DNA from 3 places in the Undibacterium sp. FT79W genome. Region 3 is predicted to be linked to each of the others. Evidence: predicted binding sites of a transcription regulator. Region 3 holds the regulator's gene; each other region holds the start of a gene.
What was found. The regulator LexA, encoded in region 3, represses DNA repair genes until DNA is damaged. The targets are predictions, from matches to a motif close to ACTGTATNNNNATACAGT.
Positions count from the first base shown of each region.

Region 1: a site for LexA is predicted at 3,432-3,449, ahead of dinB (DNA polymerase IV). Genes of this name have one in related genera too.
Region 2: a site for LexA is predicted at 4,534-4,551, ahead of recA (recombinase RecA). Genes of this name have one in related genera too.

Region 1 covers NZ_JACOGB010000003.1:319,120-329,551, reverse strand. The annotation lists gene H8K38_RS06880 (AraC family transcriptional regulator ligand-binding domain-containing protein) at 1-353, shown strand, start outside; gene H8K38_RS06875 (PAS domain S-box protein) at 364-2,724, opposite strand; gene H8K38_RS06870 (thioredoxin family protein) at 2,863-3,342, opposite strand; gene dinB (DNA polymerase IV) at 3,501-4,586, shown strand; gene H8K38_RS06860 (ABC transporter substrate-binding protein) at 4,741-5,499, opposite strand; gene H8K38_RS06855 (aminotransferase class V-fold PLP-dependent enzyme) at 5,626-6,966, opposite strand; gene H8K38_RS06850 (TonB-dependent siderophore receptor) at 6,978-9,386, opposite strand; tRNA gene H8K38_RS06845 (tRNA-Arg) at 9,797-9,873, opposite strand; gene H8K38_RS06840 (cytochrome c5 family protein) at 10,104-10,432, shown strand, end outside.
Region 2 covers NZ_JACOGB010000012.1:360-10,791, reverse strand. The annotation lists gene sucD (succinate--CoA ligase subunit alpha) at 13-894, opposite strand; gene sucC (ADP-forming succinate--CoA ligase subunit beta) at 913-2,094, opposite strand; gene H8K38_RS17545 (DUF2889 domain-containing protein) at 2,125-2,709, opposite strand; gene recX (recombination regulator RecX) at 2,885-3,337, opposite strand; gene recA (recombinase RecA) at 3,421-4,464, opposite strand; gene H8K38_RS17530 (hypothetical protein) at 5,572-6,003, opposite strand; gene H8K38_RS17525 (endo-1,4-beta-xylanase) at 6,484-7,581, opposite strand; gene H8K38_RS17520 (serine hydrolase) at 7,593-8,723, opposite strand; gene H8K38_RS17515 (hypothetical protein) at 8,735-8,947, opposite strand; gene H8K38_RS17510 (hypothetical protein) at 9,264-9,668, shown strand.
Region 3 covers NZ_JACOGB010000002.1:375,616-386,047, forward strand. The annotation lists gene H8K38_RS04885 (sensor histidine kinase) at 1-559, shown strand, start outside; gene H8K38_RS04890 (LytTR family DNA-binding domain-containing protein) at 568-1,323, shown strand; gene H8K38_RS04895 (inorganic phosphate transporter) at 1,408-2,418, opposite strand; gene H8K38_RS04900 (DUF47 domain-containing protein) at 2,531-3,157, opposite strand; gene H8K38_RS04905 (replicative DNA helicase) at 3,281-4,669, opposite strand; gene rplI (50S ribosomal protein L9) at 4,835-5,287, opposite strand; gene rpsR (30S ribosomal protein S18) at 5,314-5,598, opposite strand; gene priB (primosomal replication protein N) at 5,608-5,907, opposite strand; gene rpsF (30S ribosomal protein S6) at 5,942-6,310, opposite strand; gene lexA (transcriptional repressor LexA) at 6,544-7,200, shown strand; gene lon (endopeptidase La) at 7,303-9,708, opposite strand; gene clpX (ATP-dependent Clp protease ATP-binding subunit ClpX) at 9,926-10,432, opposite strand, start outside.

The DNA of each region.
Region 1 (10,432 bases), on a different contig from region 3:
GTCAGGCGGAACTGGCGGCGGTTGGTGTGCTTGGACGGCAAAGCCTGCTACGCACTCTGACTGCGCTTCAGTGTGAATTGCACAGCGTGGCACAGACGGCATCTGTCCTGGGAACCAGCGAACGTTCTTTGCATCGTTTGCTGGCGCGCGAAGGAACTTCGTATTTCCAGATTACCGAAACTATCCGCATCGGACGGGCGCGGCAATTACTGCAAACCGGCCTGAGTCTGGAACGTATTGCGGAAGAACTCGGCTATTCCGACAGTCGCAGTTTCCGGCGCGCGTTCAGACGCTGGACGACGCAGACCCCGGCTGAATTCCGGCAGAGTCAGGCGCAGACACAGCTGCTTTGAATCCCAGATTTCAGGTGATGGCAGACGCTGGCGGTACGCACGCCGGTAAGCTGAACCAGAATGTCGAGCCTTCACCGGGGCAACTCAGGAAAAAGATTTCGCCATGCATTTTTTCGACCAGCGCTTTGGTGATGGCCAGCCCCAAACCGGTTCCTCCCTGGCGACGGGTATTGGTGCCGTCGGCCTGCGTAAACGGTTCAAATAATTGCGTCTGAAAATCGAGTGGAATGCCGGGGCCGCGATCACTGACGGCGATATGATAATGGCTCTGTTCCTGATAAATTCTGACGGTCACGCTTTCACCTTCGGGTGAGAATTTGGCCGCGTTGGAGATCAGATTCGCCATCACCTGCATCAGCCTGTCGTGGTCACCCAGACTCCAGGCCTGCATCACTTGTTGTTCCATGATCAGCCCGACGCGCAGCGAGCTGGTGTAGGCTTCGTTGGCTTCCATCGCATTGTGCAGCATTTCGATCAGATCGACAGGCTCAGAACGGATATTCATTTTGCCGTTGTTCAGTTTATCGATGTCGAGAATATCGTTGACCAGATTCACCAGGCGCTTGCTGTTATTGTGCGCGATCCGTATCAATTGCCGGGCTGCGTCAGGTAAGGTGCCACCGACGCCGGATTCCAGCAAACCGAGTGAGCCGCGAATTGAGGTCAGCGGCGTGCGTAGTTCGTGGCTGACCATCGACACGAATTCTGTTTTGAGCTGATTGATACGCAGGCGCTCGCTGATGTCCATGACAAAGACGACCCACTCGCGCGGAGAATTTTCCAGATAACCCAGACCCACCAGCACCGGTATTGCCGAACCATCGGCACGTCGCAGCATGACTTCGAACGGTGCCGTGGTACCGGTGCTGAGCATTTCTGTATATGCCTGATGTACCAGATACTGATCCTGCTCTGACAACACGACTCGCCACAGAAACTGCTCTGCCAGTAGTTGTTCGCGAGAGTATCCGGACAACTGACAAAACATGCGGTTCACGTCCGTCAGACGGGAGCCGTCACTGCCATACAAAATGCCGATCAGGCTGGAATTCATGATGCGCTGCAAGCGGCTTTCGCTTTCGCGCAGCGCATCCAGAGTTTTTCTTTGTCCGGTGATATCTTCTATCATCCAGACTGCCCCTTTTTCGTAGGTTTCAGCGGGCAGGGCGCGACCAGCGACGCGCGCCATGAACGACTCGCCATCGGCGCGCCGCAGATACCATTCAAGCTCTACCAGTTCATCGGCTTCCAGATTCGGTATCACTGCCTGACCGAAGGCGCGGTAGTCTTCATCGTTGTGGTACAGAAAAGTGGTTTTTACCCCTATCATTGATTTCGCATCAGGGAAGCGGCACAAATCGGCGAGAGCCTCATTGGCGCGGATGATGACGCCGTTGCTGACGAACATAATGCCCACCGGCGCGTTGGCGATCAGAATTTCCAGTTCGCGTGCCAATTCTTTATAACGGACATTATTCGAGCGCAGCAATTCCTGATTCAGCTGCAATTGTTCTTCTGTGCGTTTGCGTTCTGTAATGTCGATGTGGGTGCCGACGATACGCACGGCACGCTGATTTTCATCCCATTCGACAGCGGCCCCGAGTGACATAATCCAGCGCCATTCGCCTGCACGATTTTTCTGTCGGAACTCGGCGTGGTAATCGGTTTTGCCTTTCGAAGCAAAATGGATGCGATAGGCTTCTTTTATCCCGGCCACATCATCCGGATGGATGCTGTGTTTCCAGAAGTAATCCCAGAATGCAAACGGATCGGCAAACTCTTCGATTGAGTGTTCGATCATGTTGCTGTATTCGGGACTGAAGGTGGCCGCGCCGGTGTTCAGGTTGATGTCATACAAACCCTGATTCGAGGCCTGCATGACCAGTCGCCGCTGTTGTTCCGCCGTGATTAAGCTGCGCTCAGTCTGTTTGCTGCGGGTCTGATCCATAAAGCAGCCATGCCAGAGCAGACTGCCGTCGGCCTGCAGTTCCGGGCTGGCCTCGCCCGCCATCCAGCGCTCTTCGCCATTCTTGAGAACGATGCGGAATTCATGCGTCCAGACGTGCAGATGTTCGGCCGCCGTGCGAACGCTGAGTATGAATGCAGATAAATCTGCCGGATGCACTTTTCTGAACAGAATATTGACGTCTGCGCACAGTTCTGCGGCACTGAATTCAAACAAGCGTTCAACCGCCTCGCTTGCATAATTGAAACAAAAGCGTTCGGCGGAAAAACGTTGATACTGAAAAAAAACTGCCGGCAGAAAGCGCGAGAAATTATTCAGCAAGGCTTGGCTGACTTTCAGCGCTTTCAGCTCTGCTGCCGTGATCTCTGCAGCAACCGGGTTGGGTGGCGTTGGTGTGACAGACATCAGCTTGCTTAAAAAAAACAGAAAAAATGTGCAGAAAATTGGGTGATTAACGCACAACCGATATCATGCCCATGACCGGCAGCGAGCCGTTGCTGCCGCCGTTACTGCGTATCTCAGATGACAGCAGAAAACCTGATGTTACGGGTGCTGCGTGATGATCTGATTGAAGAAATCATACACGCCTTGTTCACTCATTTTGCGTGCATTCGACAATTCACCACCTTTCGATGCAAACAAGACACTGTTATCTGCTTTTAAAACGACAGCGGCCGGAATACCCTTTTTAATCGGGTTGCCGTAGCTGTTTGCCAGCGCCAGATTTTTATCAAACTGACCAACATCGACTTTAACCAAGACGAATTTGCTGGCGATCAGGGCGGCGCTTTGTCCTTGCATAGAACGGTCGAGCTCCAGACAATCCTTGCACCAGTTCGCGCCGAAAATCACCAGCACTTTTTTGTTGCTGGCCTGTGCCTGCGTCAGCGCTTTGGCGACTGCGGCGGGCGCATCAGCAGTTTCGTCATATGGTCTGGCAACGTCGGCATGTGCAAGGTTTAACGCAAGACCAATCGTGCATGCGGAAATGAGTCTGGAGACAAAGGAGAAAGTTTTTTTCATGTTGAAGCCGCAGGAAAGGAAAACTTTCAGATAGTGACGTAATTTTTGCGCTTTGTCATCGCTGATATGGCGCAAGCAAGATTGAAATAACTGTATATGCATACAGTTTTGTAGAGAAAAACAGATAAAATAAACCAGAATTCATCCCTATTGATGAAATGAGTTTCAATCCCACCCCAACGATCTGCGTTTTGAAAAAAATTATTCATTGTGATTGCGACTGTTTTTACGCCTCGATAGAAATGCGGGATGATCCGTCATTGCGGGGCAGGCCGCTGGCGATTGGCGGTCAACCGGATCAACGCGGCGTCGTAGCGACCTGTAATTACGAGGCGCGGCGTTTCGGCATCCGTTCAGCCATGCCGATGGCGCAGGCAGTACGGCGTTGCCCGGAGCTGCTGATTTTGCCGCCGACGATGGAAAAATACCGGATTGCATCGCGCCAGATTCTGGCGATTTACCGCGACTACACCGAGGCGGTCGAGCCTTTATCGCTGGATGAAGCGTATCTCGATGTCAGTCAGGCGACCAGCCATCATGGCAGCGCGACCCTGATTGCGCGTGAAATCCGCGCCCGGATTGCCGACACCGTCGGTATCACCGCTTCGGCAGGCGTGGCGCCAAATAAGTTTCTCGCCAAGATTGCCAGCGACTGGAACAAGCCGGATGGTTTGTTCGTCATTTTGCCGGATCAGGTGGAAGAGTTCGTTGCGGCCTTGCCGGTGGCAAGATTGTTTGGCGTCGGCAAAGTCACCGCCGCCAAATTACACAGCATGGGCATTCAGGAGTGCCGCGATTTGCGTACGTGGTCGCTGGCAGATCTGATGCAGCATTTCGGCAAGCTCGGCAATAGCTTGTATCAGTTGTGTCGCGGTATTGATCTGCGCGAGGTGCGTGCCAGCAGCGAGCGCAAATCGGTCAGTACCGAAGAAACTTATGTCCATGATTTGCCCGATCTGACCGCGTGTGTGGCCGAACTGCCTGCTTTATACGCGTCGCTGCAACAGCGGGTGCAGCGGGCAGATGCGATCAGCTATATTCATAAACTCTACGTCAAAATCCGCTTTTCTGATTTTCGTATCACCACCGTCGAATGCGTTTCAAAAACGCTGGATATCGGTTTGTTTCAGCAATTGTTGGAAACCGGATTACAGCGCCGCCAGTTACCCGTGCGCCTGCTGGGTCTGGGCGTGCGACTTGCTGAAACAGAGGTCGCCAGCGGGCAGCAATTAGGCCTGTTTTGAGGATAAATATACTGGGGGGAGTATATTTTAAAGCCCTTTAAACATAAGGACATGAAGCATGTTTTATGAAAAAGCAGGGGGAGTATATGAAAATACCCGCTTTTTCAGTGTAGACTTCGGCTGAAGTATCAGCTTAGACGTATCAGCTTAGATATCAGCGCAGATATTTGAGCCGCAGCTTGTCGAATAAGCCGGATTGCTGCACCTTTTCAAAAGCTTTGCGTATCTTTTTCACCAGCGCCGGGTCGCTGTTTTTGCTCATCGCCAGATAATAATTGCTGCTGCCATCGAGTAGGAGCAAGGGTTCGATTTCATCCATCGTACGGTTCTGCGACTTCATTAAAAACGCCGCGCTCCAGTTCTGAAAAATGGCCAGATCAACGCGGCCCATCAGAAATTTTTTCATGTTGGATTCGTCAGTCGGTGCGTAGTCGACCACGTAGTCGGGAAACTGTCCTTTACGCATGAACTCTTTCGCTGACGCCATTTCCCGTACCAGCCCGGTTTTATAAGCACCAGCATCGCTCAGTGTTTTTATCTGTATGTCGGTGCGGGACTTCAATTTATAGAGATAAATCTGGCGGTTGCTGAGCACGCCTATCCACTCAAACTGCGCATCACGCTCGGGCGTGCGGGTCATGGAATAAATCAGGGTATTCGGTTGTTGCAGCGCCCGTTGATACGCGCGTGCCCAGGGTATCAGTTCTATCGGGGCTGCCAGCTTTGCTTCTTGCAAAACCGCCTGCACAATTTCGGTGGAATAGCCGGTGACGCTGCCATGCTCTTCGAAATTCAGCGGTGGCAAACTCTCGGTGACCACCGATAACTGACTGGCGCAGACGGTTGCGGGTGCCAGACTGCATGCGCAGCACAACAAACAACCAGATAACAAAGAAAAAGCAAAGCGAGGCATGCCGGAATTTTAACAGTTGGATATGTGCGAAGGTGAGTATCAGGCCATCGTTGGCGGCTTTTATTCACATAGTCATATCACATTGCGTCACATCGTATTTCGTCCGGTGAAATACGATGACATGCATTAAGCTGCGGCCACTTTTTGCATCGCTGCGAGCAGGGCATCAATATGTGATTCGGGAGTGAAAATTCCGGGTGTGACTCTGATGCAGCTGCCAGATACCAGGCCGTTGCGGGGAACCGTAAAAATGCCGTGTTGCAAGGCGAGCTGTGTTGCTAATCCCGTGGTGTCTTCCGCCCTGGTTTTTCCCGTCAGACGGAATGCGCTGATGGCGCTGCTCAGCCGCGTATCGGACGAGGCCAGCACAGCTACGCCCTTGATCTGGCGCGCGCCTTCGATCCAGCGATTGCGCAAATACTGTAACCGCGCCTGTTTGTTCTCCACGCCGATCGCGGCGTGCAGATCAAGCGCTTTCGGCAGGCTCAGGTAAGCCGCAAAATTCAGTGTGCCGGTGTGCACGCGTGTGCTGATGTCGTCGCCATCAGGTTCACCCAGATAAGGGGCAATATCGCGCACGCGCCCACGCTTGATATACACCGCGCCGACACCGACCGGCGCGCCTATCCATTTGTGCAGATTAATGCCAACGAAATCCGCCTGCAGATCCGGAATGCGCATGTCGAGTTGTCCAAAGCCGTGGGCGGTATCGACGATCACATCGATACCGCGTTCGCGCGCCAGCCGGGCAATGTGGGCGACGGGTAAGACCATGCCGTTGCGGTGATTGACATGCGTGAGCAGAATTAATTTCAGGCGCGGATGCTGATCCATCGCTGCGACATAGGCGGCGACCACGGCATCGTAACTGAATGGTTCCGGCATACTGATCGCCACAACGTTGACGCCACGGCGTTGCTTTAACCAGCGCATGGTGGTGATCATATTGTCGTAATCGATATCGGCATACAGCACGCTGTCACCCGCTGTCAGGCGTTGGTAACCCGCGATCAGCACTTGCAAGGCTTCGGTTGCGCCGCGCGTAAATACGATTTCATCTTGGTGAACGCCGAGTGCGTCGGCGGTGCGTTTGCGGGCAGTCTCGAACTCGGCAGGAAAGCGCACGCGCCCGTACCAGGCGTTACCACGGTTGACCATCGCCAATTGCTGTTGATAATCGGCCAGCACAGACTTCGACATCGAACCCCAGTAAGCATTGTCGAGCAGGATGACATCATCCGTGATGTCGTATTGTGCTGCGACCGCATTCCAGTAAGCGTTATCACGCGCCAGCGTCGCCGGCGTTGCGCCAACAGGGGCGACCGGTATGACTGGTGAAGCTTGTGATGCTGTTGATGGCTGGCTTGCCGCACCTGCGCTACCGGATGCCAGCGGCAGCGTTCCCAACAGTGCTCCTGAGCATAATAAATGACGGCGCTTGGCATCGACTTTGTCGTTGTTTTTCATACTGTTACCACTCAAAATTTCACCTTGTATTCAACGTAGAGGCTGCGGCCGTCCGTGTCATACGGTGCGTTACGTGAGTAAATCAGACCACGGCTGGCCTGAAAGCTGGCTTCATCGGGGTATTTATTCAGCAGATTATCGATACCGGCGCGTATCGATTGCTTCTGACTGAGCTTGTAACTGAGGGCGATATCGAGAAACTGAATGCCGCCAAAGCGCTGGAAAATATCGCCGGTCGCATTGCCGGAATTGTCGGTCCAGGCGCCGTAATAGCGAACGCGTGCCAGTGCATCCCAGTTGCCGCTTTCATAGTTACCGCTGATCGTCGCTTTCTGGCGTGGCAGACGTTCTTCGAACACCTTGCGCTGTGCCGCATTGGTGGCGACGCTGGATTGGCCGCTGTCAACCGTGGTTGTGTTGTAGTTATATGCCAGTGTCAGATTCAGTTTGCCGTTACCCAGCTTGCTCAGATGACTGCCGACGATATCAATACCGCGCGTCGTGGTGTCGAAGTCATTGGTGAAATAACTGACCGAGGTGTAACGCAGCGGATTCGCGATGCCTGCTGGTACTGCAAATGAAGCTGAGGTGCTGAAACGGTCTGTCACTTTAATGTTGTACACATCGACAGAACCGGAAAAGCCCAGCGCATTTTTCCATGTCAGACCGAGCGACAGATTTTGTGATTTTTCGGGTTTCAATGGCTGTGCGCCGAGCAGAATCGCGAGCGGATCATTATTCGCCAGACGTCCGCTGGTGAACAGCAAGAGTGTTTTTGTATCCAGACCCTGACCGGTGCTGTTGGTATTTGATTGTCCCGGCGTTGGAGCGCGGAAGCCGGTGGAGTACGAACCGCGCAAGGCCGTATCCGGATTCAATGCATAGCGCGCCGACAGCTTGCCGTTGACGGTGTTACCGAATTCCGAAAAATGTTCATAACGCACGGCGGCACCGAGATTCAGCGCTTTGCTGACCGGCGCTTCGATGTCAAGGTAGGCGGCATAACTATCCTGTCCCCAGCTACCGGCCTGCCTGTCACTGAAGCCCGGTGCGCCGTTAGAATTAGCATCCAGCCCGATCGCAGCGCCGGGGCCGACCGTATATGAGGCGACCTCACCTGCTTTGACGCCATAGGTTTCATTTCTGACTTCGGTACCAAACGCAATATTGAGCGGTTGCGCCATTGATGCAACTGGTAACTCGTAGTTGACGTTCGCATTCAGAATTTTTTCTTCCTGCGACAAACGTCCGAGGTAAAACGCCGTCGGGCTGGTTGGCCCCATCGACGCATTAATAGAATTCGCCAGTTTATAGTCGATGCGGTTGCGGCCATAGGAGGCGCTGACATCCCAATTCATGCGCTCGCTCGCCTGCCCGCGTAGGCCAGCGACGAACTGCACATCATCCTGCTCATTGGAATAGCTGGGGCTGAAACCGACAGGGTACAAACGACGTAAATCCCAGCCGGGGAACACGCTGCTGGTTTTGTACGCACCAGTGCTTGTGTCTGGGTTACGCCAGTTGAAATCAGAGGTGCCGTCGCCGCTGCTATATAAGCCATAGCTGTACAGCGCGATTGTGTCGCTGAGGTTCATGCTGGCGTTGAAACCGATGCGCTTGCTTTCTAATTCAGGCTGACCCCAGCGTTGTACTGGATTCGGCACATTCAGTTCCGGATGCGCCGCCTGAAACGCAATCGCATCGGCTCGCTGGCGCGTGCGTGAGGTCGGATCAGACTTGGCCAGCGCGCCGAAGATCGTCGCTTTTCCAGCGTCGCCGAATGTGAAGCCCGTTTTCAGATTCACTTCATTGCTCTTGCCATCGCCTTCAGAATATTGCGAATGGCGAACCGAGAATTCCGTACCCGGCGTATCGTCAAGAATGATGTTGATCACACCGGCAATCGCATCCGAGCCATATTGTGCAGACGCGCCATCGCGCAGAACTTCTATGCGTTTGATTGCGCTGACAGGAATCTGCGCCAGATCTGCCGCCTGCGCACCGCGTGAACCGAGCAGCGCGCTGCGATGGAAGCGTTTGCCATTGATTAGTACCAGCGTCTGGTCAGGTGATAAGCCGCGCAAGGTAGCGGGTCGCACGAAGACCTGACCATCTGCCATCGGCAGACGCTGCACCACATACGATGGCACCAGTTGTGCCAGCACATTATTCAGATCAGATGAATCGACGGAGCGGATATCTTCCCGGTTAAACACATCGACCGGCGCCATGGTGTCAAACTGGGTACGATTGCTGCCGCGTGTGCCCGTGACGATCACTGCCTGAGCCCCAGCTTCTTCATTGCCGGTCGCGGACGGCGTAGTCAGATTATTTTGCGCTTGTGCGTGCGGGATCAACAATGCATTCAGGCTACACAGTAATGCCACGGCTTGTGCGATGCGGGTACGGGATAAAGTCATTGGATACGTTCTCTGAGTTTGAGTCTGTCAGGCAACTCCGTGCGCTTTGCAAAAAACATCAGCATATTGCAGCATTTATCACGAAGTTAATTTTACTCACATTAAAAGCATTTAAATCATGCGAATGATGCGAAGCAGTCAGATACTAAGAACGAAATGTTTCTCTGGCGTGACATCTATTATCTATCTCTTTACGGATATCACGGATAGACAAATCAGAGGTGAAATGTTGACGCTTGGCAACAACGAGGTAGGTGATTTGCGTTTGGAACATATGTTCCGACCAGCTATCGGTATCGCAGACAGCAGATGCGTTCAGCCGGGAAGAGCAGCGGCGATCAACACGTTTCAGTGTTTTGTGAGGCGAAGCCTTCAACTAGCTAATGCCGGAGAATGAATGAAAGGAAGTGTGGTGCGCCAGACACGAATCGAACGTGCGACCCCAGCCTTCGGAGGGCTGTACTCTATCCAACTGAGCTACTGGCGCGGTGAGGATGTTGCAAGGCCAGCATTTTAACCTAATTTCCATCGTTTCTTGTAAATCACTTCGCGCTTTTTGTCGCAGATGATCAGCAGATTCGCTGATACTGATCAGAGAAACACCGCTTTTCGTTCCAAACCCTTATCTTTCGCTCTATAATCAAAAACTTTGATACCAGCCACTTTCAGTCGCTGGCGGGCAACCGGAACGACCATTTCATTTGCAACGAGGACACCATGAGCGACGCGCACGACGAACACGAATCAGCGATTAAGACACCAAAGCAACTTATCGTTGCGATTCTCGCCGGATTTCTGGTCCCCATTATCGCTATTGTTTTATTGGTTCAATATGTAGCCAATGATAAAAAAGTTGGCGCTGGTTCATCTGCGCAAACGCCGGAAGCGATTGCCGCACGTATTCACCCGGTTGCTGATCAGGGTTTTACATTCCAAGACAACACTGGCCCTAAACAATTACAGTCAGGCGAAGCCGTCTATAAAATGGTTTGCTCCGCATGTCATGACTCCGGTGCGGCTGGTGCGCCAAAATTTGCCGATGCTGC
Region 2 (10,432 bases), on a different contig from region 3:
ATAAAAAGAAAATTACAGCATTGCTTTCAACAAACGCGCCATTTCAGATGGATTCTTCGTTGCTTTAATGCCGCACTCTTCCATAATGTCCAATTTTGCTTGCGCAGTATCGGCACCACCGGAAATCAACGCACCTGCATGACCCATGCGTTTGCCTGGAGGCGCAGTCACACCAGCGATGAAACCAACGACTGGTTTCTTCATGTTGTCGCGTACCCAGTAAGATGCATTCGCTTCATCTGGACCACCGATTTCGCCAATCATAATCACAGCGTCAGTATCTGGATCATCATTGAACATCTTCATGATGTCGATATGTTTCAAACCGTTGATAGGATCGCCACCGATACCAACTGCAGAAGACTGACCCAGACCCAGTGCTGTCAATTGACCAACAGCTTCGTATGTCAAAGTACCTGAACGGGAAACCACGCCGATACGACCTTTACGGTGAATATGACCTGGCATAATACCAATCTTGATTTCGTCTGGTGTGATCAGACCTGGGCAGTTAGGGCCGAGCAATTTTGTTTTGCTGCCAGCTTTAGCCATGCGGTCTTTCAACATCATCATGTCGCGGACAGGAATACCTTCAGTGATGCAAATAGCCAAATCGAGATCCGCTTCTACAGCTTCCCAGATCGCAGCTGCTGCACCTGCTGGTGGAACATAGATCACAGAAACAGTTGCACCTGTTGCTGCCTTCGCTTCGGAAACATTCGCGAAAATTGGAATGCCTTCGAAATCTTCACCGGCTTTCTTAGGATTTACGCCTGCAACGAAACAGTTTTTACCGTTTGCGTAATCGCGGCACATACGTGTATGGAACTGGCCAGTTTTACCAGTAATACCTTGGGTAATAACTTTAGTGTCTTTATTAATCAGGATGGACATAGTGATTCCTTGCGATAATTAAGCTTGAGCAGCAGCGGCAACAACCTTCTGCGCTGCTTCTTCCATCGTGTCTGCAGAAATGATAGGCAGACCAGAGTCAGCCAACATCTTCTTACCGATATCTTCGTTTGTACCTTTCATGCGTACAACCAAAGGCACTTGCAATGACACTGCTTTAGACGCGGTAATCACGCCTTCTGCAATCACGTCACAACGCATAATGCCGCCAAAGATGTTGACCAGGATCGCTTTCAGACCTGGGTTTTTCAACATGATCTTGAAGGCTTCAGTGACTTTTTCTGCTGTCGCACCACCACCTACGTCTAGGAAGTTAGCTGGCTCACCGCCGAACAATTTGATCGTATCCATCGTTGCCATCGCCAAGCCCGCGCCGTTTACCAAGCAACCAATATTGCCGTCGAGTGAGATATAAGCCAAGTCAAATTTAGACGCTTCGATTTCCGCTGGATCTTCTTCATCCAGATCGCGGTAAGCCACGATTTCAGGTTGGCGGAACAAAGAGTTCGCGTCAAAGTTAAATTTCGCATCGAGTGCAATTACTTTACCTGAACCAGTCAAGATCAAAGGATTGATTTCAGCTAAAGAACAATCTGTTTCCATGAAGGCTTTAAACAAACCTTGCAATTGAACGCGCGCATCAGCGATAGAACCTTCTGGCACCCCGATTTTGCGGGAGATATCATCAGCTTCTGCGTCTTGCAAGCCAGCACTTGGATCGATCGCGATAGAGTGAATCAACTCTGGATGCTTCTCTGCAACTTCTTCGATGTCCATACCGCCTTCAGACGATGCCATCAATACAACGCGTTGACTGATACGGTCAGTCACCATACTGACGTACAGTTCTTTCGCGATATCGGCACCCTCTTCGATCAACAAGCGACGAACTTTTTGACCTTCAGGGCCGGTCTGATGTGTCACCAGTTGCATACCCATGATCGCATCAGCGTATTCACGCACTTGCTCCAGAGATTTTGCGACTTTCACGCCCCCACCTTTTCCGCGGCCACCCGCGTGGATTTGCGCCTTGACTACCCAGACTGGCCCGCCCAGAGTTTCAGCCGCTTTAACGGCTTCTTCAACAGACATGCATGGGATACCGCGTGGTACGGTCACTCCGAATTTACGGAGGATTTCTTTACCCTGATACTCATGAATTTTCATACGACTTCCCTTCAGACACTGAGGTATAAATAATTAAAAAACAAACTAGCTGGGTGATTTTGCGTTAGGCACAGATTTCGCCCAACGCGGGTAATACTGAACGACAGCCGGACCATCCAAACGCAAAGCGTGGCAACGGTCAAGCTGAAACGGTTGTTGAGATTCGGTTGAGCTACTGGCGCCATCGCGAGTGTCAATAACATCGCCGGCAAAAGCCTGGATCGCAGCGGTTGGAAGTACTAAAGCAAGTTCCGTTAAATGAGAGCAACCATTAACACCTGACATGCGCTCTTTGACTCCCTGACGAAATTGCTGCATCAAATTGAGTCCAATAAGCTTTTTATAGTCAGCCTCTATCGCTTCACAATAACCAGGATAAGGAACTGCCGCTGACAGCGCCTGCGCATCGACAATAGTTAGCTGCAAGTCGATAGTGACTCGCAACTGAAGATCGTGCAAAGCCATACCCTCCGGCCGGATGCCGGACGCAAGCGTAATATCACGGGTCTTATGATCAGTGATACGCGCGTCAAGATCCCATAATCCATCGTCCCGGGCGAACGCGGATATGCTGATCGCACGCGTATGCTTCAACGTGCGTTGTATATTGGGAGTAGATAAGGGCATCATGCCTTTTAAGCGGCTTACTTTAAATTAGCCACAATTGCGTGTCGCTACCGCAGCTTCTACGGTAGCAGCCGCTCCTGCGGCGCTGCAAAAAACCTGCGGATTCTAGCACAGCTAATTAAGCAACTCGTATCTAGCCTCAATTTTTTTTGCATGACGAAACCGAGATTTACTTTTGCTAATCATTGGCTGAACGTTCCGTCTTCAGGGCAAGTTGTATAGACTTCCCGGAAAAACCTCTTTGTTGTAAAAACCTACTTTGCTTGAGGCGTTCATTTTGATTCAACGGCGGGTGGGGAAATTTGCGGAGCAATACATCAACTGCTCTGGATGTCTCTGACTCTGCTAATTCGGATTTAATCCGATCCATTTCTATGGCATCTACGTTGTGACTTTGCAACTCCGCCAGAATACGATGATTCCCAAAGCGCCCCGAACGTCTGTTGACCAACGAATCAGAAAATCTTTCTATAGATAGAAAATTATTTTCTTCAAGCCAGTCAAGAATGGCATCGACATCATCCCCATCTTCTGCGTGTGAAGATAGTTTTCTGAATAATTCGGCGCGACTGTGCTCACGCATAGATAAATACCTGAGTGCCCTGCCTTTAAGACTTAATTTTTGTTTCATCACGATTAAAAAAGCCGATAAACCCATTAAAAGAGGGCTTATCGGCTGTTGTTCTATCCTGAATCGATTACCGGTAAGTATCGTTAAACTGCGTCAGAGCTGATCGCAGGCAACAAAGGTACACCAAGATGTTCACGTACCTTATTTTCGATCTCATGCGCAAGCTGCGGACGCTCTTTCAGGAAATTACGAGCGTTATCTTTACCTTGACCAATACGCTCGCCATTGTAGCTGTACCACGCACCGGCTTTTTCAATGATTTTAGCATCCGCACCCAAATCAAGAATTTCTCCTTCACGAGACGTTCCTTCTCCATACAAAATATCAAAATGTGCTTCTTTGAATGGTGGCGCAACCTTATTTTTGACAACTTTGACTTTAGTTTCATTACCGATCACTTCATCGCCAGCCTTAATAGAACCGGTACGGCGGATATCCAGCCTTACAGAAGCGTAAAACTTCAAGGCATTGCCACCAGTCGTCGTTTCCGGGCTGCCAAACATAACGCCAATTTTCATACGAATCTGATTAATGAAAATCACCAGCGTATTCGTCCGTTTAATACTACCGGTAAGCTTACGTAAAGCTTGGGACATTAAACGAGCCTGCAAGCCTGGCAAAGAATCGCCCATGTCGCCTTCGATTTCAGCACGTGGTGTCAATGCTGCGACTGAGTCAATTACGACCAGATCGACACTCCCAGAACGAACCAGCGCATCCGTGATTTCCAGTGCTTGCTCACCTGTGTCCGGCTGAGAAATCAGCAGATCATTTAAATTCACGCCCAGTTTCTGAGCGTAACCTACGTCTAACGCATGCTCAGCATCAATAAATGCACAAGTACCGCCAATCTTTTGCATCTCAGCGATCGCTTGCAGAGTCAAAGTGGTTTTACCTGAAGATTCCGGGCCATAAATTTCAACCACACGCCCGCGTGGCAAGCCACCAACACCTAAGGCAATATCCAGACCGAGCGAACCAGTGGAAACAACCTGCACTTCTTCCACCACAGCGCCATCAGCCATACGCATGACCGATCCCTTACCAAATTGCTTCTCGATTTGCGCCAATGCTGCGGCGAGTGCCTTGCTCTTCTCTGAGCTGTTTTCAGGTTTCTTATCGTCCATACATTCTTTCATTCAATAAGCAGCGGGTGGAAAGTCAAACCGCAATTAATATTAACTGCGTTTGACAGTACTGTATAAAAAAACAGTGATTTATGCAAGCGGGATTTTTATTTTATGTACATATCATTGACCGGGACCGACACCCGCTGTCCAATATTGTCGAAATTCACTTAACTCTGAATTTTATTCATCTAAGTCTGAATTTTTGGGAGACTTAGATAAATCTCCCGGCAAGAAGCTTTGCCGTCCACAAGTGTAGCTTGTGGACGCCCCCCTCTCCAAGGAATTGTTGGGCGGTCATGGCTTACCTCCCAGAACCTGAAGAATTCTCAGTGCTGAGAACATGGCTTAACGGGAGCGAAAGTAGAAACCACTGCCCCAAGAATTAACTTTGTGCCTGCCGATGCTCCTAAGCGTAATCACAAGGCCGACTGGCACACATGCGACTGTGCATGGTATCCGCTTGCCCACCCAGTTAGGCTTTGCACACTTGTGCGCGGTGGTGGAATCACCACTGTGTTTCACGTCACTTGTCAATTTACGCCCCACTTTACGCGCGCTGGAACTCAACACGAATCCTCACCGTACGGACCTTTCCAGGTCCTCTCCAGCAGTGATTCCGATCCGCAGTAGTCCATTGATTCCAGTCGGATACCGACACGCCAGGAGTGATCATGTGATTTGGAATGATGATTTTATATGACCGACGGCTTTCGCCCCAAAGCCGCCTGTCAACCCGTGGCGGTCAATTTGTGTCGGTAAATTTTCAATAAGTAAACGATCGCGATTGCTGAGTCGCACCGGAGTCGTGGCAGCACCTCTCCCAAGGACTATCTTCTCAGCTGGAGAATATTGTTGAGTTCGATTCCACACTCCACCATACGCTTATCCATGCGATCATACTCACCAATAAGGAAGGGAAGAATAGGGCGGCCATCATACCGTGTACCAGCATAATTAAAACCAAGAAATTCCAGAGAAACCCTCTTAGGATCAGGGTTGAGATGAAACCATACTGCACTTTTGACTATGCTTCTGTGCTTTCCGTGGTTATCAAGCGCAGTAAGATAATTAAATTCTCCCTCAGTGACCATTAAATTGAAAATCTTATGGAGGGCCTCTAGTGATTGGTCCAGCGCAAGCTTTTTTTGCGACTGCTTTATGACTAATATCTCTTTCATTCAACTTGAATTTTTTATCCAAAGCTAATCCATAATACAAAGCATGGCTGAGTATATCTGGGAACGAGTGAAGAGACTGCACACAAGCTTGCACATGCGCACCGATTTCGTGAAATCTACTGGCATATCGGGTTTTGCGGTCATCACATGTGGGCGCTAGCACCTCACCCATTTTGAGGTCACGAACCTCACCAATATGCTGGTCCCAACGCAAAGTCACTTCGTGTATATGAAACGACGCAAAGTCGGCTCTTTCCACCACAGATACCAAGCTATCTCTGGCCAACAGCATTTGGTCTTTTCCATAAATGTCAAAAATAAGCTGTTTCGTAACTTCTTGGTTCCACAAGTTGTCCATATACTCATCTTCTCCGAAACTTCCCGTCTAGTGCAAGTATTGTGATGTCTGTTCTTGGCCGAACCTGGCCATTTGTGGCTAGAATAGCATCTTTCTCGCCCAGAGGGCTCACGCTTTGTCGCGGCAAGCGGAAGTCGTTCAAAGCATACCGCACATTCCGGGTCAATGCCGTCCACTAGTACTCCGTTAATCTAGACCAGCCATTCCAGTTCAAACCCTGCCAGCCGCAAAAAAATTAACCCGCAATACAGGCGCGCCAATCGTAAGGCGGCATTCATCAGTAATTGTTTTTTCCGTTGCTTCTGCATCGACTCATCCTTAAGGGCACCTCGAATAACTGGAGAATGGGGGCGGAGTGCTGAGAAAATCGAGGCATGCAGCGAATCGGCTGCTGATTGGCTCAGGACTCCTGGCCCTTCGGGCAACTTCGGTAACTTCTACCCTGCGCAACCCGCCATGCTTCCTGATCTGCGGAGCTTGCTACTTTGCCGCAGGCGACAAGCCCTGTACGGCCTTCAATGCTCCCCAATAGGCGGGCTTTGGATGCTGTTGGCTGTCAAAGAGCAAGGGTGCATCGCTGCGCCACCAGTCCCAGCCCGCGTTACGACTGGTATGGGCGTCGGAGATACCCCACCATGTCACCGCCGTCAGTTCCGGATGGGAAAGAAAGACTTTCATTAGCGCTTCATAGCGTTGGCCCTGTACGGGCAGGAGACGGTCCACGGAATCCGGCAGCAGGTAGGTATGGCGTTGATACAGGCTCATGTCCATTTCGGTAATTTGGTTTTCCAGTCCCAGGCGGGCGAATACCACCAGCGTTTCATCTACCTCTGCAACCGCAGGTTCGAAAATCGAAATATGCATCTGGTGTCCCACGCCATGGACAGGAACACCGCGCGCCAGCAAGCCTTGCACCACACGTTGCAGGCATAAGCGCTTTGCTGGCAGCGTCGTCGAGTAGTCGTTGATTATCAAGCGCGCGTTGGGATCGGCCGCATGTGCGTAGCGGAAGGCCCAATCGATATAGTCGGGGCCGACCACCTGCAGCCATTGGTCGTGGCGCAGACAGTCAGACTGGGCCGGATCAATGACTTCGTTGACCACATCCCAGGTATAGATCTTTCCCTTATAGCGGCCTACCACTGTCTCGATGTGCTGCCGAAGGCGCGACAACACCAGATCGCGTGACGCCGGCTGGCCGTCTTTGCCAGACCAAAACCAGTCCGGCGTGCGCTTGTACCAAAGCAGAGTATGGCCTCTGACCGCCATGTCGTGCTGTTGGGCGAAATCGACGATCGCATCGGCCGGAGCAAAATTGAATTCGTTTTCGCTGGGTTGAATGCGCGAAGGCTTCATGACGTTCTCGGCCACGACGCTATTGAACTGGGCTGCAAGCAACCGTCCTTCGGACGTGCTCAGTTGACCCGGCTCAACAGCGGCGCCGAGCCGCAGCCTACCCTGGTATGCTTGCGCCAGTGACGTTATGCCGGAGGCCGGTTCCGGTGCTGTGCAGCCCTGCAGAAATGCCGCGAGCATGGCGACCAGCAGACAGAAACGTAAGACAGGTGAATCCATCATGATGACCTCATTCAGCGTGGTAGGACGATGGCCGCAATCTTTGCCACCAACTCGTCTGGAGTAGGATCGCCAGCGTCATTATTCGCCAGCACGGTGATGAAAATTTCCTCCTGCGGGAAGCGCATCATGTCGGCGCTGAAGCCGCCGATATCGCCACCGTGTTCAATCGCAGCTTTGTTCCGTATGCTGCGGACGAAGAAACCGTAGCCATAGCCTGTCGCGCGTATGCCGTGCAGGCGGTAACTTGTAACCATCCGCTGCCAGGATTCGGGTTTCAGCAACTTGCCGTGAACGATAGCCTGATCCCACAGTGCCAGGTCATCGACACTGGTGCGTAACGCGCCAGCCGCGTAAGGCCAGCGCATGCTGTACTCCGGCGACACAGTCACCTTGCGGCGTTCCTGCGTGTAGCCGACGACGTCGGCAGGAGTGGCGGCAGTCTCGATACGGGTATGCGTCAGTTGCAGCGGCTCGAAGACGTTGCGGGCCATGAAGTCCGCGTATGGCATACCGGACACGTGCTCGATGATGGCGCCCAGCAGGAAGTAGTTGGAATTACTGTACGCGAAGCGGTCACCTGGGGCAAATTCCGGCTTGGCGTCTTTGAAGAAGGCGATGCCATCCTCTACGCTTACATCCGAGTTCATCCGTTCGATGAAGTGCGGCAGCTCGGTGTAATTCCGGATGCCGGAGGTGTGCGTGAGCAAATGCTCGATGGTGACCGGACTGTCCGCTCCGGCGAAAGCAGGCAGGTATTGCCCGACCTTGTCGGAAAGTGCGAGCTTACCTTGTTCAACCAGCAGCATGATTGCCGCTGCCGTAAATTGCTTGGTGATGGAGCCGACACGCAAGCTCATTCCGGGATCGAGCGCGACGTTTTCGCTGACCTTGGCCAGGCCGTAGGCTTTGCGGAACAGCGGCGTTCGATGGTCGGTTACCAATACCACCGCGCCCGGTACGCCGGGCTTGAGATAACGCTGCAGCATGGCGTCGATGGCACGCACGCGTTCGGCTGTGTCGTCATCCTGCGCCGGGGCTGGCAGTGCGTCGGCGGCGGCCTGTGACGTAGCACAGGTACCGAACAGCGTCAGGCCGATGATCAGCGCGCAGCACGCGGGCGCTATGCGTAGCGGTCGGGACATCTTGACGCACCTTAGTTGCGCTTGTCAGTGGCCTGGTCGCGCTGCTTCTTGTAATCGTCGTAGTTGGTCGAAGCGCGGTTCATGCAGGCAGTGCGGTCAGGGTCTCTCATCGCGCTGCAACGGTCGTGTTCATGATCTTGCAGGGAGTCATAAATGTTGGCGGTGCTGCAGGCCGACAATTGCGATGCCAAAGCCAGAACAGTAAAGAGGACGGAGATACGCATGTGAATTGGCGTTGACTTAAAGGATATCAATTATACCAATCAACACCGGAACATGATGAAGATACGCTTAAGGTATCAGCATGTGACGAATCCGGTCTATAACCGTGACCGCGGCCCGTTCTCAAACTACGCAGCCCGCTTGCATGCTGAACTATAAACACGACGATATTTCATTGCTGGAATACATATCGTTACAACTACGTTGATAATGTTGTCATCCACTGTGATTCAAACCCGTTAATTGCTCAAGACATCGCAATTCAGCAAATACGCTAACGATGCTTAAGCCCAGTAATCACTTTCAGGAGCCATCACCATGAAATCTAAAATCATCCTCGCCGTATTGGCAACTGCCTTCTCTATTTCTGCTTTTGCACAAACACCTAGTACTTCACCAACAGATCAGGTTAAGCAAGATAACAAAGCAATTCGCCATGAGAGTCGTGAAATCGGTAAAGATAAACGCGATATCAATCACGACAAAAAAGAAATCGCTCAAGACCGTAAAGAACGGAATGCTGATCAACGTGCAGAAGATCGTGATGTAAAAAATGGCAACGTTGCTGGCGCGGAGAAATTAGAGAAAAAACGTGAGCATGAACAACGCGAAATCAATCATGAAAAGCATGACCTGAACAAAGATAAAAAAGAACTGAAACAAGACCGCAAAGAGCGTAAAGAAGATGTCAATAAACGCAATAATGATGCTTCAAAAATTTGATGATGTCACCAGAATGAAATGATGCGTTGCTGATCAGACAGTGCAGACAGATAGACGATAAAAGGGGAATAAAATTTCCCTTTTATTTTAATGCTTCCTATTTTTATGTACCAAAAGGCTATTCCGCGTTTGGATTTTCAATTGTCTAAAAAATACATTACGATCTTTTTCTTAAACTTTGCGTTCGTCAAATGACGTAACTCTCAAAAGTCGTTGGCCGCCCTTGCGAGGTCGCGAGTCTGACTCCTTCAGGTGCCCCCCGCTCTACTGAGCCGAGTCTGAGGAGAGTGCGTCACGGACAAAGCGCTGGTACTCTTGGCACGTGACCCACCTCCGCCACCAATGCGACTAACACAGAACGGTTTTACATCCGAGATTCTGGCAGAGCTGCAGTAGAGATTTTATGCACGACGCAGCCGTAGCTGTTACGAACTGGACGACCCAGCATTTCCGGCCTCAAGTGCTTGCATCGCGTGGTGAACAGGTGGTGCCAGGGGCGGAGGCATATGACAAAATGATGTTGAGCTATGTGGAGTGTAGCGTAGACCGCTCCATCACACCGATTCTACAGCTGCAAATGAAGCAACGCGCTGGCTGTCGTTCGTAATTGTCAACTTTGGACACTGCAACATCCAGTACTGCACGTCCTTACTATATCCTTTTGTTCGTATCGTATCTTTATATATCTATTACGCAGTCAGAGAAATTTCATAACTCCATGATTTAACTTCTATTGCACTCAAGAGAGCAGTTTCACGCGTGAA
Region 3 (10,432 bases):
GCCACATTTTCTGTTCAACACACTGGCGTCTGTCGAGCACTTGATTGAAACCGACCCACCTCGCGCAGCAGCGATGCAACGCAGTCTGATCAGCTATCTGCGTGCTGTCTTGCCGCAGATGCGCGAGAACGCATCCACGACGAATCTGGGACGCGAAGCTGACATGATCAAAGCTTATCTCGATCTGCTGAAAATGCGGATGGAGGAAAGACTCAACGTCGACTTTGTTATGCCGGAAGGCTTACGCAGCGCATCTTTCCCTCCGATGATGCTGCAATCACTGGTAGAAAATGCGATTAAACACGGTCTCGAATGTAAAGCCGAAGGTGGCACAATTAAATTCAGAGTCGAGGTCGCTCACAACAAGTTGCGCGTTTCCGTCACCGATGATGGCCTGGGATTTGGTGCAATGCCAAGCAACGGAACAGGACTTGGTCTGCAAAATATACGTGAACGCCTGAAACTGATTTACAAAGAAAAAGGACAAATGATCATTACACCGAATCAACCCAGCGGCGTTTGCGTTACCATAGAAATTCCTTACGAATTAGCCAATTAATAATCATGATGCCAACCGCAATCCTTGCAGATGATGAACGACTGATGCGCGAGCAGCTAAGGTCACGCCTTGAGCAAGTGTGGCCAGAACTGCAAATTCTGGACGAAGCAAAAAATGGAGAAGAAGCAATACAACTGGTTGAAAAACACCAGCCTGATCTGATTTTCCTCGACATACGAATGCCAATCAAAACAGGACTTGAGGCGGCAAAGGAAATCGGCAACAAAGCTCACATCGTATTCATTACCGCCTACGATCAGTACGCGATTCAGGCCTTTGATCATGGCGCGGTAGACTACGTATTGAAGCCAGCAGATGTGGAGCGGCTCAGCAAAACCGTAGAGCGCCTGAAATCACGCTTAAAGGCCCATGATCAGCCTGCAGACATGAGCAATATGTTGTCGCAGCTGGCGAAACAGATGGGCATGTCGAAACCCAACTATCTGCAATGGATACAAGCATCCATCGGACAAGAATTACGCTTAATTCCGGTTGAAGAAATACTCTTTTTTCAGTCAGACGAAAAATACACCCGGGTACAAACGGCAAATTATGAAGCCCTGATCCGCAAACCCGTCCGTGATTTATCGGAAGAACTGGATCCGGCTTTATTCTGGCAAATCCACCGTTCAACACTGGTCAATGCAAAAGCAATTTCCGGCGTAGTCAGAGACTTGCGCGGCCGCCACCTGGTACAAGTCAAAGGTTTGACAGAAAAACTGGAAGTCAGCAGAAGCTTCGTCCACTTATTTAAACAGATGTAAAAAATCTGCGCAGATTCACCATCATCAATAAAAAAGCGCCAGATTGACTGGCGCTTTTTTTATATCGTTGAATACCAACGTCCGTTATAAGATTTTCGTTCCTACCCACCACGCAATCGAAGCAACAAAAGCCGACGCCGGGATAGTTAATACCCACGCCCATACGATGTTGCCGGCAACACCCCAGCGCACGGCAGACATTTTTTGCGCGGAACCAACACCGACAATCGCCCCCGTAATTGTATGCGTCGTCGAAACAGGGATACCCAGCGCTGTCGCAATAAATAAGGTAATCGCACCACCAGTCTCTGCGCAAAAACCGCCAACTGGTTTGAGCTTGGTAATTTTTTGCCCCATCGTTTTTACAATACGCCAGCCACCAAATAAGGTGCCAAGACCGATCGCGGTATAACAGGACAAAATGACCCACCATGGCGGCATAGCATCATGGGTGCTTGAATATCCACCGGCAATCAGCAACATCCAGATGATGCCCATGGTTTTCTGTGCGTCGTTACCACCATGCCCAAGGCTATACATAGAAGCGGAGATCAATTGCAAACGCCGGAACCATTTATCGACTTTCATCGGCGTTGAACGAACAAACAGCCAAGACACCAGCAACATCATCAGAGAGCCGAGTATGAATCCGAGTAACGGCGAAACAATGATAAAAGCGATCGTTTTAATCAATCCGGCCGACACCAACGCAGTCGTACCTGACTTAGCAACTGCGGCGCCGACTAAGCCACCGATCAGCGCATGCGATGAAGAGGACGGAATACCAAAATACCAGGTCACGAGATTCCAGAACACCGCACCAACCAGTGCGCCAAAAATAACATAATGATCAATTGCCCAGGGCTGTATCGTTCCTTTGCCAATCGTAGCCGCCACCGTCAACGGAAACACGGTTACCGCCAGAACATTGAAGAACGCGGCCATCGCCACCGCCTGCTGAGGCTTTAATACTCCGGTAGAAACAACGGTCGCGATCGCATTGGCGGCGTCGTGAAAGCCGTTCATAAAATCAAATAGCAATGCCAGCACAACCAAAGCTGCGACGACATAAATGCTGATTTGTAAAGTCTGCATGAAATTTACTCTGCTTTATACAGCTCCCGATTCTTCGGGAGCCAGGTTATTCATTTGAGAGAGTGAAGTAGACAGACCCCGCTCAGAATACTGGCCGGGTCAATATCTGCTGTTAAGCGTTTTCGACGATGATGCCTTCGATAATATTCGCGACATCTTCACAACGATCGGTAACAGTTTCCAGAATTTCGTAAATTGCTTTCAATTTAATCAGATTGCGAACATCCGGCTCATCGCGGAACAGCTTCGACATCGCAGCACGCATTACGTGATCAGCATCGGATTCCAGACGATCAATCTCTTCACAAATCGTCAGAATCTCGCGTGAATTATTCATGTTATGTAACAAGGCAACGGCCGCTTTAACCTTTTCCGCACAGGCCAGGCACAACTCAGCCAGTCGCTTTGCTTCAGGTGTAATTTCACGGATGTCGTAGAGCGAAATGGTCTGCGCAGCGTCTTCCTGCAAATCAAGTATGTCATCCATACGCGTAATCAGCTTATGAATATCATCGCGATCAAGTGGCGTAATAAACGTTTTATGCAGCAACTCTATTGTATTGTGAGTCACTGTATCTGCTTGCTTTTCGATGCTCTCGATCGCATGCACCCTGCTTTCAAGATCATCAAAATTGGTCATCAAGGCAAGCATTTCTTTTGATCCTTTAACACACAGATCTGCATGCTGATTAAATAATTCAAAGAATTTGCCTTCCGTAGGCATCAGGCGTCCAAACATTTTTTTCTCACTGAAATTTGAAACAAATTGGAATATTTTTGTCAGGGCACAAGTTAATTACACCTGACAAACTGAAGAAAGACATTTAGTGAAATGTACTCACTGGGTAAAAATTATTCTGCATTACTCATTATCGCCATACACCGACAACGAACCGACGTAATTATCAAACTTGGTATATTCACCAAGGAAAGTCAGTCGCACACTGCCAATTGGACCGTTACGCTGCTTACCGATAATAATTTCGGCAGTACCTTTATCGGGAGAGTCAGGGTTGTAAACCTGATCCCGGTAAATAAACATAATCACGTCGGCATCCTGTTCAATCGCTCCCGACTCGCGCAAATCTGACATCACAGGCCGCTTGTTCGGGCGCTGCTCCAGCGAACGATTTAACTGAGAAAGTGCAATGACCGGGCAATTTAACTCTTTTGCGAGGCCTTTAAGATTTCGTGAAATCTCTGAAATTTCGGTTGCCCTGTTTTCACCCGCAGAATTCGCCGACATCAACTGCAGGTAATCGACGATAATCAAACCAAGCTTGCCGCACTGACGAGCCAAACGTCGCGAACGCGCACGCAATTCGATAGAACTCAGCGCCGGAGTTTCATCGATGTATAACTGCGCGTCATTCATTTTTTGAATGGCATGCGTCAACCGAGGCCAGTCTTCGTCGCTCAACTTACCCACGCGCAAACGGCTCTGATCCAGCCGCCCAACAGAACCGAGCATACGCATCGCTAACTGTGCTCCGCCCATCTCCATTGAAAACACCGCCACCGGCAGGCCGCTGTCAATTGCGACGTTTTCGCCGATATTGAGTGAAAACGCCGTTTTACCCATAGATGGACGACCAGCAACGATAATCAGATCACCTGGCTGCAAACCAGAAGTCATCTTATCCAGATCAACGAATCCAGTTGGAACACCGGTGATATCGTTCTGGTTATCACGGTTGTATAACTCATCGATACGTTCTACAACCTGCGTCAACAAAGGCTGAATTGCCTGAAAACCCTGCGCTCCACGCGCCCCCTCTTCAGCAATCGCAAAAATTTTTGATTCTGCCTCATCCAGCATTTGCTTGACTTCTTTACCCTGAGGATTGAAAGCATTACCAGCAATTTCATCTGAAACAGTGATCAGTTTGCGCAGTACACCACGATCACGGACAATCTCTGCATAGCGGCGAATATTTGCAGCCGAAGGCGTGTTTTGCGCCAGCGCATTCAGGTAAGTCAAACCACCTGCGTCTTCGGCCTTGCCCATGCCATTCAGGGCCTCGTAAACAGTAATGACGTCTGCTGGCCTTGAAGAATTAATCAGTTTTACAATGCACTGAAAAATAATTCTGTGATCATAACGATAAAAATCTTCCTCACCGATAAAGTCGGCAATACGATCCCAAGCGGCGTTATCGAGCAAGAGGCCACCAAGGACAGATTGCTCTGCCTCAATGGAATGGGGGGGGACGCGAATCGCATCAAGTTGTGGATCAGTAGCGGCTTTCATGGCGCGCATTATACCTGCTAAATCAAATTACAAATAACGACTGAAGGCGACAAAGTACGGTGTGAACAATAAACATCAATAAACAAAATTGTTTATATAATTTTACGCTTACCATAAAAAAAGCCGGGGAAACCCCGGCTTTTTTTATATCTAGCTGACAGCTAATTATGCGTGCTCGCCAACAACTGATACATTCACGTTAACTACAACGTCAGTATGCAGTGCAACGGAAACAGCGTGATCACCCGCCGTTTTCAACGGACCTTGCGGCAAGCGAACTTGTGCTTTTTCAACAGTGAAACCAACTTTAGCCAACGCTTCAGCGATGTCAAAATTAGTTACTGAGCCGAACAAACGACCATCAACACCAGATTTTTGTGAAATCTGAACTGTAGAACCTTCCAGCTTCTCGCCTTGAGCCTGAGCTACAGCCAATTTTGCTGCTGCTGCTTTTTCCAGCTCAGCACGTTTCGCTTCAAATTCAGCGATTGCTGCTGCAGTCGCACGGCGAGCCATGCGTTGTGGAATCAAAAAGTTACGTGCATAACCATCTTTAACACGAACTACATCACCAAGATTGCCGAGATTAACGACTTTATCCATCAGAATAACTTGCATATTTTTCTCCTAATACCTGTCGTCAATTACGCTGTGTGCAGATCAGTGTAAGGCAACAACGCTAAGTAGCGTGCGCGCTTGATCGCTGTATCAACTTGACGTTGGTACAGCGCTTTAGTACCAGTCAGACGTGCAGGCATAATTTTGCCGTTTTCTTGCACGAAATCTTTCAATGTGTCGATATCTTTGTAATCAACTTTTTCTACATGTGCTGCTGTGAAGCGGCAGAATTTTTTGCGTTTGAACAAAGGGTTTTGTTGTTGACGCTTTTGCTTCAATTTGCTTTTATCAAATTTTTTACCGAATGCCATTTGTGGCTCCTAATCTAGTAAATTTGCCCGTATTCCATTGATATGAAATACCAGACTTTTGCTGTTGCGATTTTTGCGTGCTAAAAAACCCGTGAATGCAATCTCAACATCTAAAGGCAGTTCGGAGAATTTTCCTGAAATTTCACCTGCAGCTTGTGCGGAAATTTCAAATTCAACCAATCGCCCTGTTCCGGCTTCCACCTGCTGCGAACTGTGCATCAATATTGCTGATGCTATTGGTATCCCAGCTGGCGTGTAACGTATCGCTGATTTCTCTATGATACGAGCCATCACTGTCAGTTGATTCACTGTTTTTTATACGACCTTTTTCAAATCAAATGAATTAAGCAGCTGGTGCTTCAACGCGCTGTGCTTTAGCCGCGTCTTCTTTTTGAACAGCTTTCATCATTGGAGATGGTGCTGTTTCAGCTTTTTTCATTTTGACTGTCAGGTGACGCAGAACGGCATCATTGAATTTGAATGCTGTTTCCAGCTCAAGCAATGTTTCTGCATCGCACTCAATGTTCATGCAAACATAATGTGCTTTAGCCAATTTTTGAATCATGTAAGCCAATTGACGACGGCCCCAGTCTTCAACGCGGTGAACCTGACCACCACGTGCAACAACGCTAGCTTTGTAACGTTCGATCATTGCAGGAACTTGCTCGCTTTGATCGGGATGTACAATAAATACGATTTCATAATGACGCATATATTCTCCTTGTGGACAATAAAAATAGCCTGCCTCGGCGTCAAGACGAGTGCAGGAAGAGGAAAGCCGACGATCATAACGCACTTTTCCGTTTTATTCAATTAATTCAGTACAGAGCTAATCCGATGGCACTAGATTGCACATCGCCACAAAATTTCCTTGCACTTCACAGCGCACTGTATAAAAATACAGACTGTTTTTATATACAGCGTAATGATCTACGTTCACACAAAATGCTTAAGCTGACAGCCCGACAAGAGCAGATCCTGAATTTAATCAAAGATGCCATTCAAAATACAGGCTTCCCGCCGACCCGCGCTGAAATAGCGGCTGAGCTGGGATTTCGCTCCACCAATGCAGCGGAAGAGCACCTGCAGGCACTCGCAAGAAAGGGCGTGATTGAAATAGCGCCCGGAACATCGCGCGGCATACGCCTGCTGGAGTCAGAATTATCAAGTCACATCACAGGTCAACAACTGGCGTCATCACAATCTGTTTTTTCTCAGATAAACCTGCCACTAATCGGGCGGGTTGCGGCCGGATCGCCAATACTCGCATCAGAACACATTGAAACCATCTACCAAGTAGACCCTGCACTATTTTCTGCCAAGCCGGATTTTCTTCTCAAGGTTCGCGGCATGTCTATGCGTGACGCAGGCATACTCGATGGCGATCTGTTAGCAGTAAAGAAGACTGATACTGCAAGAAATGGGCAAATTATTGTTGCCAGGCTTGGCGATGATGTGACTGTCAAGCGCTATAAAAAAACCGGAAATTCTGTTGAATTAATTCCTGAGAATCCTGACTACTCAATTATCAAAGTAAATGAAAACGAGGAAAATTTCTCACTGGAAGGACTGGCTGTCGGGCTGATGCGAAATTGGATCTGATACTAAGAAAATCAAACGAAAATATATTGCTATCAATGACGCTTAGATAAAATCTAAATAAAAAACGCCCGAAAATTCGGGCGTTTTTTTATCCATACAACATTAATGCTTCACAACAGCAAGATCAGCAGAAGGCTCACTTGATCCAGCGGCAACGGGAATTTCCGCGTCAACCAAAGGCTGCGGCTGACGCTCCAAAGCAATTTCCAACACCTTGTCTATCCAACGCACCGGGATAATTTCCAGTTTGTTTTTTACATTGTCCGGGATTTCAGCCAGATCCTTTGCGTTCTCCTCCGGAATTAAAACAGTTTTAATTCCGCCGCGATGCGCTGCCAGCAATTTCTCTTTCAAACCACCAATTGGCAATACCTCGCCACGCAAAGTGATCTCACCTGTCATCGCAACATCTGCCCGCACAGGAATCCCGGTGAACACAGATACCAAAGCGGTCGTCATTGCAATACCAGCAGAAGGACCGTCTTTAGGCGTCGCCCCTTCAGGTACGTGAATGTGAATATCACTCTTCTCAAAGACATCAGCCTTAATGCCCAAGCGCTGAGCCCGGCTACGCACAACTGTCCGGGCAGCTTCGATCGACTCCTTCATGACATCACCTAAGGTTCCAGTGCGGATAACGCCACCTTTACCGGGCATAGAAACAGCCTCGATAGTCAAGAGATCGCCACCAACTTCCGTCCATGCCAGACCAACTACCTGACCAATTTGATTATCCTTGACCGCAACGCCAAAATCGTATCGGCGTACACCCAAATATTTATCCAGATTTTTGGAGGTAATCGTCGCTTTTTTCTCACTCTTCTTCAGCAAAAGCATTTTGACGACTTTACGACATATTTTGGAAATTTCGCGCTCCAGCGAACGAACACCAGCCTCCCTTGTGTAATAGCGGATAATATCTCTGATCGCACTTTCTGCGACAGTGATTTCCGTTTCTTTCAGGCCGTTATTTTTAATTTGCTTTTGCAACAAATAGCGCTGAGCAATGCTGGTTTTTTCATCCTCTGTGTAACCAGAAAGACGAATCACTTCCATCCTATCAAGTAAAGCAGGCGGAATATTGTACGAGTTAGACGTCGCGACAAACATCACGTCAGACAGATCAAAATCGACTTCAATGTAATGATCCGAGAACGTATGATTTTGTTCAGGATCAAGCACCTCCAGCAATGCGGACGAAGGATCGCCACGGAAATCCGCCCCCATTTTATCGACTTCATCCAACAAAAAAAGAGGATTTCGAACACCAACCTTGGCCAGGCTCTGCAAAATTTTGCCAGGCATGGAGCCAATGTAAGTGCGACGATGTCCACGAATCTCTGCCTCGTCACGCACACCACCAAGCGCCATGCGAACGAACTTGCGATTCGTTGCCCGGGCAATCGACTGACCGAGAGACGTTTTACCTACACCCGGGGGGCCGACCAGACACAGAATCGGAGCTTTTAACTTATCCACGCGTTGCTGAACAGCAAGATACTCGAGAATGCGCTCTTTAACCTTATCTAAACCGTAATGCTCATCCTCCAGAACCTTCTCAGCATTCGTCAGATCATTATTTACTTTGGATTTTTTCTTCCAAGGCAAACCAACAATAGTATCAATATAATTTCTGACAACTGTTGCCTCTGCAGACATCGGTGACATCATTTTGAGTTTTTTCAACTCATTAAGAGCCTTGTCGCGAGCTTCTTTCGGCATTTTGGCAGCAATGATTTTCTTCTCAAGTTCATCGATATCTGCACCCTCTTCGCCTTCGCCCAGCTCTTTCTGAATCGCTTTCACTTGTTCGTTCAGATAGTACTCACGCTGCGATTTCTCCATCTGACGCTTCACGCGACCACGGATACGTTTTTCCACCTGCAAGATATCGAGTTCGCCTTCAAGTTGCCCAAGCAGATGTTCAAGCCTTTTGGCTACACTGAAAATTTCCAGAATCACTTGCTTTTGCTCCAATTTCAGAGGCAAGTGTGCCGCAATGGTATCTGCAAGACGACCGGCGTCGTCAATACCAGAGAGAGAGGCAAGAATTTCAGGCGGGATTTTTTTGTTCAGTTTTACGTACTGATCAAACTGTTGAACAATTGCACGACGCATCGCTTCAACTTCAGAATCATCTTCCTCAACTGCCGCAACCGGCGTCACTTCAGCACTGAAGTGTGACTCAGAATCATGAATCTGGTGAATGCGGGCACGCTGCGCCCCTTCAACCAATACTTTTACTGTGCCATCAGGCAACTTCAACATTTGCAAAATATTGGCTATACAACCAATTTCATAAATATCGTCAGCCGAAGGCTCGTCCTTCGCAGCGGCTTTTTGAGCAGCAAGCATAATGCTTTTACCCTGCTCCATTGCAGCCTCCAAAGCCTTAATGGACTTTGGGCGCCCCACAAACAGTGGAATAACCATATGGGGAAATACAACCACGTCACGTAATGGCAGCAGCGGCAGTTGAATTTGCTCGGTAATTGAAGTAGTTGTCATGGCGCACCTTTCATAAATACTAGTTGGTAATGTTGGCGCACAAGGCTAAAACACAAGCCCATTATCAGAAAAAACAATAAAAAAGCTACGCAGAGAGCTCCCCGAGTAGCTTTACGGCTGAAGCCATGTTTTTTCCTACTTCATTCTACTTCGATTAAAAAAAATGCGGTGAATAACCATAAAAAAAAGGGGATATCTCCCCTTTTTTTGCAAAAACTCAAGCTCCGGACACTTTGACTTGCTCGTGATAAATAAGCAAAGGCTTAGCACCGTTAGTGATAGTCCCCTCATCAATCACCACTTTTTCAACATTTTGATGGCTAGGCAGATCGTACATAATATCCAACAATGCATGCTCCAGTATCGATCTCAAACCACGCGCACCAGTTTTACGGGCAATCGCTTTTTTTGCAATTGCCTGCAAAGCAGCCGGGCGTATTTCAAGCTCAGTGCCTTCCATTTCCAGCAGTTTTGCATATTGCTTAATCAGCGCATTTTTTGGCTCAACCAGGATCTGAATCAATGCCGCCTCGTCAAGTTCGTTAAGCGTTGCAATAACAGGCAAACGACCAACCAACTCAGGAATCAAACCGAACTTAATCAAATCTTGCGGCTCCGCATCCTGCATCATCTGACTTGCGCTCTTTTCCGTCTGACTTTTAACGCTGGCTGAAAAACCAATACTACTACGCTCTGATCTGTCTAAAATAATCTTTGCCAGTCC